2 regions of the Mesorhizobium sp. LjNodule214 genome follow, and region 2 is predicted to be linked to the other one. Evidence: predicted binding sites of a transcription regulator. Region 2 holds the regulator's gene; the other holds the start of a gene.
The links. Region 2 encodes LexA, which represses DNA repair genes until DNA is damaged. Its sites were predicted from a motif close to TGTTCNNNNTGTGTTCNG; they were not measured.
Positions count from the first base shown of each region.

Region 1 (5,172 bases), on a different contig from region 2:
TGGCTTGCGCGCGCTGCCAGCCCGGCGTCGCATAGGTGTTGGAAAAACTCCCCGTCTTTTCCTCGCCGATGTTGTCGAAGCGCGAGGCACCGTAAGGGTTCTGTCTTCCTGCTCCCTGGCCGCCCCGTCCCGAGGCGAACGAGCCGCCGCCATAGGAATTGCCGTAGCCGCCGTAGGAGCTGCCGCTTTCGGCGACGTCGACATGGGCATCCGGCAGTTCCTCGAGGAAGCGGGACGGGATGGTCGATTGCCACAGGCCGTGGATGCGGCGGTTGGAGACGAACCAGAGGTGCAGGTTCTTCTTGGCGCGGGTCAGGCCGACATAGGCCAGCCGGCGCTCTTCCTCCAGCCCGGAGCGGCCGCCTTCATCCAGCGCGCGCTGGTGCGGGAACAGGCCTTCCTCCCAGCCGGGGAGAAACACGGTCTCGAATTCGAGTCCCTTGGCCGAGTGCAGCGTCATGATGTTGACGGCGTCGAGCTCGGCATTCTGCTCGGCGTCCATGACCAGCGCGACATGTTCGAGGAAGGAGCGCAGCGATTCATACTCCTCCATGGAGCGGATCAGCTCCTTGAGGTTTTCCAGCCGGCCCGGCGCTTCCGCCGAGCGGTCGTTCTTCCACATATCGGTGTAGCCGCTCTCCTCGAGAATGGTCTCGGCGAGTTCGGTGTGCGGCGTGGTTTCCAGCGCCTTCTGCCAGCGCTCGAAATTGGCGGCGACCTCGCGCAGTGCGGCGCGCGGCTTCGGCTTCAGTTCGTCGCTCTCGGCGAGCTTGGCGGCGGCCTCCAGCATCGGGATGCGTAGAGCGCGCGCCGTGTCGTGGATCTGGCGGATGGTGGCTTCGCCGAGGCCGCGCTTCGGCACGTTGACGATGCGCTCGAAAGCGAGGTCGTCGGCGCCTTGCGCGACGACGCGGAAGAAGGCCATGGCGTCACGGATTTCCAGCCGTTCGTAGAAGCGTGGGCCGCCGATGACGCGGTAGTTGAGACCGAGCGTGACGAAGCGGTCCTCGAATTCGCGCATCTGGAAGGAGGCGCGGACAAGAATGGCCATGTCGTTCAGCTTATGCCGATTCCCTTGCTTGTCGGGGCGCTGGTAGGCCTCGATGGTCTCACCGACGGCGCGGGCTTCTTCCTCGGAATCCCAGGCGGCATGGACATGCACCTTGTCGTCCTCGGGCTCGTCGCGGTCGGTGAACAGCGTCTTGCCGAAGCGGCCCTCATTGTGGGCGATGAGATGCGAGGCGGCACCGAGTATGTGCGCGGTCGAGCGATAGTTGCGCTCCAGCCGGATGATGGTCGCGCCAGGAAAATCCTTGTCGAAGCGCAGGATGTTGTCGACCTCGGCGCCACGCCAGCCATAGATGGATTGGTCGTCGTCGCCGACGCAGCAGATGTTTACTCTGTTGTCGCTCACGGGCTGTTCCGCGCCAGCCGGCGCGGGCCCTCCGCGGGGGCCTCGCAAAGGCTCGGACGCCCGGTTGGGCTTGCGGCCTGCGGCCGAAGCCTCCCATTCATAGGCGTGCTCTAGCGGCTCCTCTTCAGGAGCTGGTGGCCTGTAGTGGCCCGCTTCTGTCCTATCGACAGCCGCTGATTTGGGCGCACCGGGATGGCGACCGCCTGGAGAGCCGCTTCTTGGAGATTCGGGCCGTTGCGCCAGAAGCCGCAGCCACATGTATTGGGCGGTGTTGGTGTCCTGGTACTCGTCGACGAGGATGTATTTGAAGCGCTTGTGGTATTCCTTCAGCACGTCCGGATAGGCGCGGAAGATGCGGATCGGGTGGCACAAGAGATCGCCGAAGTCGCAGGCGTTCAGCGTCTGCAGCCGCTCCTGATAGGCCCTGTAGAGTTCGCGGCCCTTGCCGTTGGCGAAGCTGCGGGCATCGCCTTCGGGGATGTCGGCGGGGCCCTGCCCCTTGTTTTTCCAGCCGTCGATCATTTGGGCGAACTGCTTGGCCGGCCAGCGCTTGTCGTCCAATCCCTCGGCCTGGATGATTTGCTTGATCAGGCGCACGACATCGTCGGTGTCGAGGATGGTGAAATCGGATTTGAGCCCGGCGAGTTCCGCATGGCGGCGCAGCAGCTTGACGCCGATCGAGTGGAAGGTGCCGAGCCACGGCATGCCCTCGACATTGCCTTCGCCGATCAGGATGCCGATGCGCTGCTTCATCTCGCGCGCGGCCTTGTTGGTGAAGGTGACGGCAAGGATCTGTGAGGGGAAGGCCTTGCCGGTGGCAAGGATGTGGGCGATGCGGGTGGTCAGCACCCGGGTCTTGCCGGTGCCGGCCCCGGCCAGCACCAGAACCGGGCCTTCGGTGGTTTCCACCGCCAGCCGCTGCTCGGGGTTCAACCCCTTCAGATAGTCGGGCGCGCTGTTCTGACCGCTGCGGGCGGCCATGGCGCGCGCGGCGATGCCCGACGAGGCCGCGGGCCGCGCATTCGGTTCGTCAAAAAAGGGCATGTCTTCCGAAAAGCCGGACATTGCCCCCGAATGTAGTGATTCGGCAGCGAAAGGCCAGAAGTGTCTCCGTTTTGTTCTGGTTTGGAGGCGCAATTGCCGGGAGCCGTGCGAATATTGTCGCCCGGCGCCCGACAATCCGCACAAGGGCGCCCTTGCGGCCTACTTGGCGGCAACCCGCATCCGCTCGCTGATCTTGTCCGCCACATAACCGGCATCGCGTGCTGCGCCGTGGATCATGGTGGAAGACGTCGAGTGCTGGAAATGCAGGCCGCAGACATAGAGGCCGGGTTCGCCGTCCACGGCGCCGCGATACTGCTTCACCCGGCCGGTGTCGTCGAAGATCGGCAGCTTGATCCAATCCAGCCCGGCCCGGAAACCGGTGCACCAGATGACGTTCGAAACGTCGAGAAGCTGGCCGTCGTCGAGCATCGGCTTGCCGTCACGGACGCCGGCGACGCGGGAGACCCGGCGGACGCCGGCGGCATCCAGATCTTGCGGCTTGACCCGGATCAGCGGCAGGCCATGCGACAGCTGCTGCGGCTTGGCCCTACGGCCCATCGGCGTGTCGACCGTGAGCAGCCGATGGAAAACGATGCGGAGGACGACCGGCAGCACCAGACGCACGGCGAAATAGCCATTGTAGGCGACCGGGATGTGGCCCGGATGTCGGCCGGCCAGCCAGACCTGGTGCGTGGGCGCGAGATCCATGGCGATTTCCGCACCGGAATTGCTGGCACCAACCAGCAGCACGCTGCCCGGATTGAGCTGCCCAGGGTTCTTGTAGACGCCCGAGTGAAATTGCCGGATCGACGGATCGAGCGACGCCGCGAAATCCGGGATCTTCGGCTTCTGGTAGCTCGAGGCCGCGGCCACGACATGCCCGGCGACGTACCGGGTCTGGCCGGCAGTGACGACGTAGCGATCGCCGGAACGAGTCACCTCGTCGACCTTGACGCCAGTGCGTACCGGTAAGGAAAACTTCCTGGCGTAGGCTTCCAGGTAATCCGCCATTTCGTCCTTGGTCGGGAAGGAATAGCGGGCGGCGGGGAAGGGCATGCCGGCCAGCCCGTCAAAGCGTGCCGGCGTGAACAGGCGCAGCGAATCCCAGCGCGAACGCCAGATGTCGCCGACACGTTCGCGTGCCTCCAGGATGACGAACTTCACGCCCTTGCGGGCCAGATGGTAGCCGACGGACAGGCCGTTCTGGCCGGCGCCGATGACGACGACATCGACATGCTCTTCCCTGAGCGCGGGCCGCCTCTCGTCGCCCGATGGCGCTTGGCTGCCCGCTGCCTGCAGGGTGCCAGCCTCCAGTTGCATGAACGCCGCGCCTTGTTCCAGCAATGCGCCGGCGCGCACCCTGGTCTCGGTGATGCCGACGCGGCGGCCCTGCGGGTTCAGTGCGGGGCTTGAGGTCGGACGAGGTGTCGAAATCTGGTTCATGATCGCTCCATGCGGTTTTCGTCAGCCATGGAGCGAAAATAGCGATCCGGCGCGGCGGCGCTTCGGGGAGACACCCCACGACGGAAAAGAGGCGGCATGGGGATTTTCCCCCATGCCCACGTCGCATCGTCGTGCACGCGATCTTTCGGATGTCAGAGCAACCCGTTCTGGAAGGCGTAGGCTGTCGCGGCAGCGCGTGAATTGACCGCCAGCTTGTCGAAGATGTTGCTGACATGCCGGTCGACGGTCTTTTCGCTGAGACCGAGGTCTGTGGCGATCAGCCTGTTTGTCTTGCCGGTAGCGACAAGGCCGAGGACCTCGATCTCGCGCCGCGTCAGGCCATGCGAAGGTGAAGTTGTCGGTCGGATCAGCAGATCGACGCGGGCGAGGTCGGGCGCGGCGCCAAGTGCGGCGAAAATCGACTTGGCGGCCTCGAATTCCAGCTCGGCTCCGTCCTCGTCGCCAAGCATGCGGCAGGCTTGGCCGGCCAGCACGCGCAGACGCGCCTCAAGATAGGGAGCGCCGGCACGCTGCCAGGTCGTCAGCGCGGCGCGGAAGTGGCCAAGCGCGGCCGCGGCGTCACCTCCAGCCATTTCGATCTGGCCTCTCGCTTGCGAGGCCATCGCGACGAGGATCTCGGTAGCGAAGCAGCCGGCGATCGCCTCCAGCTCTGCGCAGGCTTCGCGCGCCTCGTCGACAGCGCCCGCGGCCATCGTGATCTCGACCAGTGCCGGCAGCAGACGGGCACGGCCGAGCGGAGCCTTGGTCGTGGCCAGCACACGGCGAATGGTTGCCGCCGCCTGTTCAGAGCGGCCCTGCATGAGGCGCAGCAGCGCCATGCCGGGCTGCGGCTCGAGTCCGAGCCGGCTGGCGGTGCGGTAGAGGTCCTCGGCGGCGGCGAACTCGCCGCGCAGCCGATGGATTTCGGCCTCCTGGTAAGCCGCCCCAGCTGCCGCTTCGTTGCTGGTGGTGTGGGCCAGCGACAGTGTCGCGCGGCGTGCCTCTGCGATGGACTCCTGCCAGGCGCCGTTCAACTCCATGATCTCGGCCCGATGCAACAGGCAGACGCCGTTGAACTGAACCAGTTGCGGCTGGGTTCCGCACCAGTTCGACAGCGCCTCGGTCCATTCGCGTGAACGCTCGAACGCATAGACCTGCCGGCATGCGGCGATGAGGTTGCAGTAGATGAGGCCGGTGACAATGGGTGACAGCTTGCCGTCGGCAGCCGGCAGCATGGCCTCGTCGAGCGAGGCGATGCCTTCCTCGACCCG
Region 1 covers NZ_CAXUPE020000002.1:601,034-606,205, reverse strand. Annotated here, with positions in the region: gene ACSQ3Z_RS16885 (ATP-dependent helicase) at 1-2,479, opposite strand, end outside; gene ACSQ3Z_RS16880 (flavin-containing monooxygenase) at 2,618-3,901, opposite strand; gene ACSQ3Z_RS16875 (LuxR C-terminal-related transcriptional regulator) at 4,054-5,172, opposite strand, start outside.
Region 1: ACSQ3Z_RS16885 (ATP-dependent helicase) is a predicted target of LexA. The motif match lies at 2,520-2,537, and genes of this name have one in related genera.

Region 2 (5,172 bases):
TGCGGATCGCGCCCTTGACGCCTGCCGGCGCCTCCGACGGGTCCCGGTCGCGCCAGCGGCCGTCATAGCGGGGCGGCAGGCCCTTGGCACGTGCGGCCTCGCGCATCGCCTCGAGTTCGGCCGGCGTGGCGTAGCAGTAATAGGCCTTGCCCATCCGCACCAGATCCTCAGCCACCTCGCGGTGGCGCGGCGCGCGCTCGAACTGCGACACCGGCTCGCCGTCCCAACTGAGGCCAAGCCAGGACAGCCCATCGAGGATGGCGGCTGTGGCGGCGTCGGTGGAGCGTTCGCGATCCGTATCCTCGATGCGCAGCAGCATCGTGCCGGCGGTGTGCTTTGCATAGAGCCAGTTGAACAGCGCCGTGCGCGCGCCGCCAATGTGCAAATAGCCTGTCGGCGAGGGGGCAAAGCGGGTGACGACCTTGTCGGACATGGAACTCTCGGAAGCGCAGAAAGCGGATGTGATGCGCGGACTTTCGCGCGTTGCGCGTTCATGTAGCATAGGAGGTCTGGGGCGCAAGGGGCAGACCCGATGGCTGGACGAGGCCGGGGTGCAGGGGAGAGCGAGGGCGCGACGAGCAGCGTCAGCGAACGGACGCTGTTTGCCGATATTCCACACGCCGAGCCGATGCCGGTTTCATTGCTTGCGCCACGGCCGGGCTTCGAGCCTTTGCCGCCCGGCAATCGCGCGCCGGAGCTTGTCCCCGCGACTGTTTCGGTAAAGCGGGTCTCCGGAGCATTCCGCCGCCTTTCTGGTCCCGCAGTCCGGCGAAGCATCGCTGCGGCTGCCGGCACGGAGCTTGACCGCGGCATGGGCTTCCTGCTGGTGCCGGTGTTTCTGGCATGCGGGGTGATCTTCTATTTCTCGCTGGCGACGGAACCCGATTTCTACAGGCCCGTCGCCGTGGTCGCCTTGACGGCCGCCTGCGCGGTGGCTTCGCGGTCATGGCTAAGGACGCATTTGTGCTTCATGGCAGCGCTGCTCTGCGCGCTCGGCGTGCTCGCCGCAAAGGTCGAGACCTGGCGCGCCGGAACCCAGATGCTCGGCTCGGAGATCCAGACGCGGCTGACCGGGCGGCTCGCCAGCCTGGAAGAAATGGAAAACGGCCGCGTCAGGCTGACCATCGACGTCATCTCGACCGCCCATCCGAAGCTGCGCTATGCGCCGGAGCGGGTCAGGCTTTCGGCGCGGAAAGTTCCTCCTGATATGACCGCCGGTTCCCTGATCACCGGCTATGCCCGGCTACTGCCGCCGACCGGACCGGTGCGGCCGGATAGCTACGACTTCTCCTTCGACAGCTATTTTTCCGGCATCGGCGCCAGCGGCTTTTTCCTCGGCAATCCGAAGACTGTTGTCCCAAAGACTGGCGCCGGCGAAGACGCACCATCCAGGACGCGCTTGGCGTCCGCAATCGAGAATGCCCGGGAGAGCATCGCGGACCACATTCGCGGCCAGATTGGCGGCCCGGAGGGCGAGATTGCTGCGGCATTGATCGTCGGCGTGCGCGCCGGCATTCCCGATGAGATCAACGAGGCGATGCGGCGCACCGGCATCTACCACATCATCTCGATCTCCGGCCTGCACATGGCGCTGGTCGCCGGAACCATTATGGGGCTGCTGCGCGGCGCCTTCGCCCTGTTTCCCGATTTCGCATCGCGCCGGCCGGTGAAGAAATATGCGGCCGCCGCGGCGCTCTTTTCCATCGCCGCCTACCTCGTCTTTTCCGGCATCGTCGTCGCGGCCGAACGCAGCTTCATCATGCTGGCGGTGATGCTGGTCGCCGTGCTGTTCGACCGCGCGGCGCTCACCATGCGCAATCTGGCGATCTCGGCGATTGCCGTGATCCTGGTGTCGCCGCACGAAGTGGTCGGCCCGAGCTTCCAGATGTCGTTTGCGGCGACCGCGGCCCTTGTCGGTGCCTATGCCGGCTGGTCGGACTACCGTGCCGGCAGAGCGACGTCGCCGCCGCCACGGCGATCGCCGCTCGCCTTCGTCACGCGAAAATTCCTGCTCGGCATGGGCGGCCTCGCCATGACCTCCATCATCGCCGGCAGTGCGACGGCACTCTTCGCCATCTGGCATTTTCAACGCGTGTCGCCGCTCAGCCTGCTCGCCAACCTGGCCGTCATGCCGATCGTCTCGCTGATCGTCATGCCGTTCGCCGTGCTCAGCGCGCTGGTGATGCCGTTCGGCGCCGATGGACCATTCCTCTACGTGATGGGCAAGGGGCTGACGGCGATGATCGCAATATCCGGATGGATTTCCGAGCGCTCGCCGATCGATGCTGTCGGGCTGATCTCCATTCAGTCGGTACTGCTGGTGACGATCGCGCTGGTCATCGCCACCATGGCGACGACATGGCTCAGGCTGGCAGCCGTTCCGTTCGCATTCGCTGGCCTGCTGACTGTCTCCGACACCCGCATGCCGGATGTCCTCATCTCGGAGGATGGGCATCTTGTGGCAATGCCGATCGGGGGCGGCGAACTCGCCATCAACCGCGTGCGATCGAACGAGTTCACCACCGACAACTGGAAACGGGCTGTGAAGTCCGAAACCATTGTCGAACCCGAGACCTTCGAGAAGGGTGACGCGCGGTTCGACATGGATCCGGCCGACCTGCCGCCGGGCTCGCCCTTCTACTGCAGCACCGGTCTGTGCCTCGCACGGCATCCGTCTGGCGCGATCATCGCGTATGCAGAAGACCGCAAGGACGCGTGGCGAGCGTGTGCTTTCGCGACCCTGATCATCGTCAACGACGCCACCGCCTACGACCCTTGCCGCAATCCGCTTGTCCTTGTCGTCAAGAAACGGCAACTTGCCCGCTTGGGCAGCGCCGCTGTCTTCTTCAATCAGCAATCGGCAATCGCGCCGGCAGAGATAAACTTCGCGGTCGAGCAGCCGTACCGGGCCTGGCACGAGCAGCGAAGATTCTCACGCGAGGCGAGGGGCCTGCCGCCTTACAAGAGACCCGAAAGGCAGGCCAGCAAACCGCCGCCCAAACAACCGCCGCCGCCTCAGTAGCGGCGGATCAGACCGACCAGCTTGCCCTGCACCTTGACCCGGTCGGGCCCGAAGATGCGGGTTTCATAGGCCGGATTGGCGGCTTCCAGCGCGATCGAGGCGCCCTTGCGGCGGAAGCGCTTCAGCGTCGCTTCCTCCTCGTCGACCAGCGCCACTATGATCTCTCCCGGGCTCGCCGTGTCGGCGTTGCGGATGATGACCGTATCGCCGTCGAAGATCCCGGCCTCGATCATCGAATCGCCCTTGACCTCCAGCGCGTAATGCTCGCCGCCCATGATCATGTCCGGCGGCACCGAGATCGAATGCGTCTGATGCTGGATGGCGTCGATCGGCACACCGGCCGCGATCCGCCCCATCACCGGGATGGACACTGCCGCAACCGCATCGTCGTCATTGCCCGCCTGGGGCGTGCGCGACGATGCCATCGGCTTGATCTGCCGTCCGAGGCCGCCCTGCCCAAGACTGCCCTGAATGACGCTCGGCGAGAACTTCTTCGCCGCATTGAGGCCGGGAGCAATCGAGTCCGGCAGGCGCAGCACTTCGAGCGCGCGCGCCCGATTGGGCAGCCGGCGAATGAAACCGCGCTCCTCCAGCGCCGTGATCAGCCGGTGGATGCCCGACTTCGAGGCAAGATCGAGCGCCTCTTTCATCTCGTCGAAGGAGGGTGGAATGCCGCTTTCCTTCAGCCGCTCATGGATGAACATCAGCAGTTCATGTTGTTTGCGTGTCAGCATCGCGGCCCCCAACGGAATCAGAAAAACAAACCCAGAACAAACACTATCTGTTCCAGTTGTGTTCCGCAACTGTTTAAAGTTTAATGAATGGGTTAAGGCTCCCGAAACGATGTCGCGTGCGACAGCGAATATCCCAGCCCCTTAGATGCCGGCTTCATCGCATTGATTTTGTTATCGTTTACGGCCAACCACCGGCCTGGGAGCTGCTTGGAAGTCGGCAATCATTCGCCGCAAACAATGTAGGTAGGGCCGTGTTTGACGATCCAGCCCGCTCGATGCACCGTGAACGAAACGAACTCAAAATGCCAACTATGAGCAGGGGTCGAGGGTGTCGTTGGGCCGATAAGTCATCAATGCAGGTTCTTGCAGCGCGATGGCCTGTGATGAGAGAAAGTACCGATCGTCGGCTTGTCTCATCATTGCGTGCCGGTGTCGTGCGTATCTGGGGGGAGCAGACATATCATGACAGGAATTCCTGATCTTGCGGCCGTCGAAGCGATGGACGCCGCGGATCCACTGCGCCCCTTGCGCGACCGCTTCATCCTGCCCGAAGGGGTAATCTATCTCGACGGCAATTCGCTGGGTGCAGCCTCGCATGCCGCCTTCGACGAGCTACGCAAGGCGGCGACCGAAGAATGGGCGCACGACCTCATCCGCGCCTGGAACACTGCCGGCTGGTTCAACATGCCGGTCGAACTCGGCGATCAGCTCGGGCGCCTGATCGGCGCCGCTCCCGGCCAGACGGTGGTCTGCGACACAACATCGATCAACATCTACAAGCTGCTGCACGCGGCAATGGCCATGCGGCCGGATCGGCCCGTCATCGTCGCCGAGGGCGACAGCTTTCCGACCGACCTCTACATGGCTGAAGGTGTCGCCTCGACTCGAAAGAACACTGTGCTGCGCCTTGCAGGCGTCGACGCACCGACGATCGAAGAGCTGATCGACGACCGGGTCGCGGTGGTGCTGGTCAACCACGTCAACTACAAGTCAGGCGAACTGCGTGACATGACGGCGCTGACGCGCATCGCCCATGACGCCGGGGCGCTGATCGTCTGGGATCTCTGCCACACAGCAGGCGCCATGCCGGTCGAACTGGACACGGCGAATGCCGATTTCGCTGTCGGCTGCACCTACAAATATTTGAATGGCGGCCCGGGCTCTCCCGCCTTCATCTATGCCGCGGAGCGCCATCATGCCGATGTGCAGCAGCCGCTCAGCGGATGGTGGAGCCATGCGCGGCCCTTCGCCTTCGAGCAGGCCTACGCAGCCGGCACCGGCATCCGCCGGTTTCTGTGCGGCACGCAGCCGGTCCTGTCGATGCGCACGCTGAAGGGCGCGCTCGACATCTGGAACGATGTCGACATGGCGGCCGTGAGACAGAAAAGCATCGCCCTGGCCGACCTGTTCATCGAA
Region 2 covers NZ_CAXUPE020000003.1:1,030,183-1,035,354, forward strand. Annotated here, with positions in the region: gene gltX (glutamate--tRNA ligase) at 1-433, opposite strand, end outside; gene ACSQ3Z_RS30405 (ComEC/Rec2 family competence protein) at 533-3,022, shown strand; gene lexA (transcriptional repressor LexA) at 3,016-3,756, opposite strand; gene kynU (kynureninase) at 4,219-5,172, shown strand, end outside.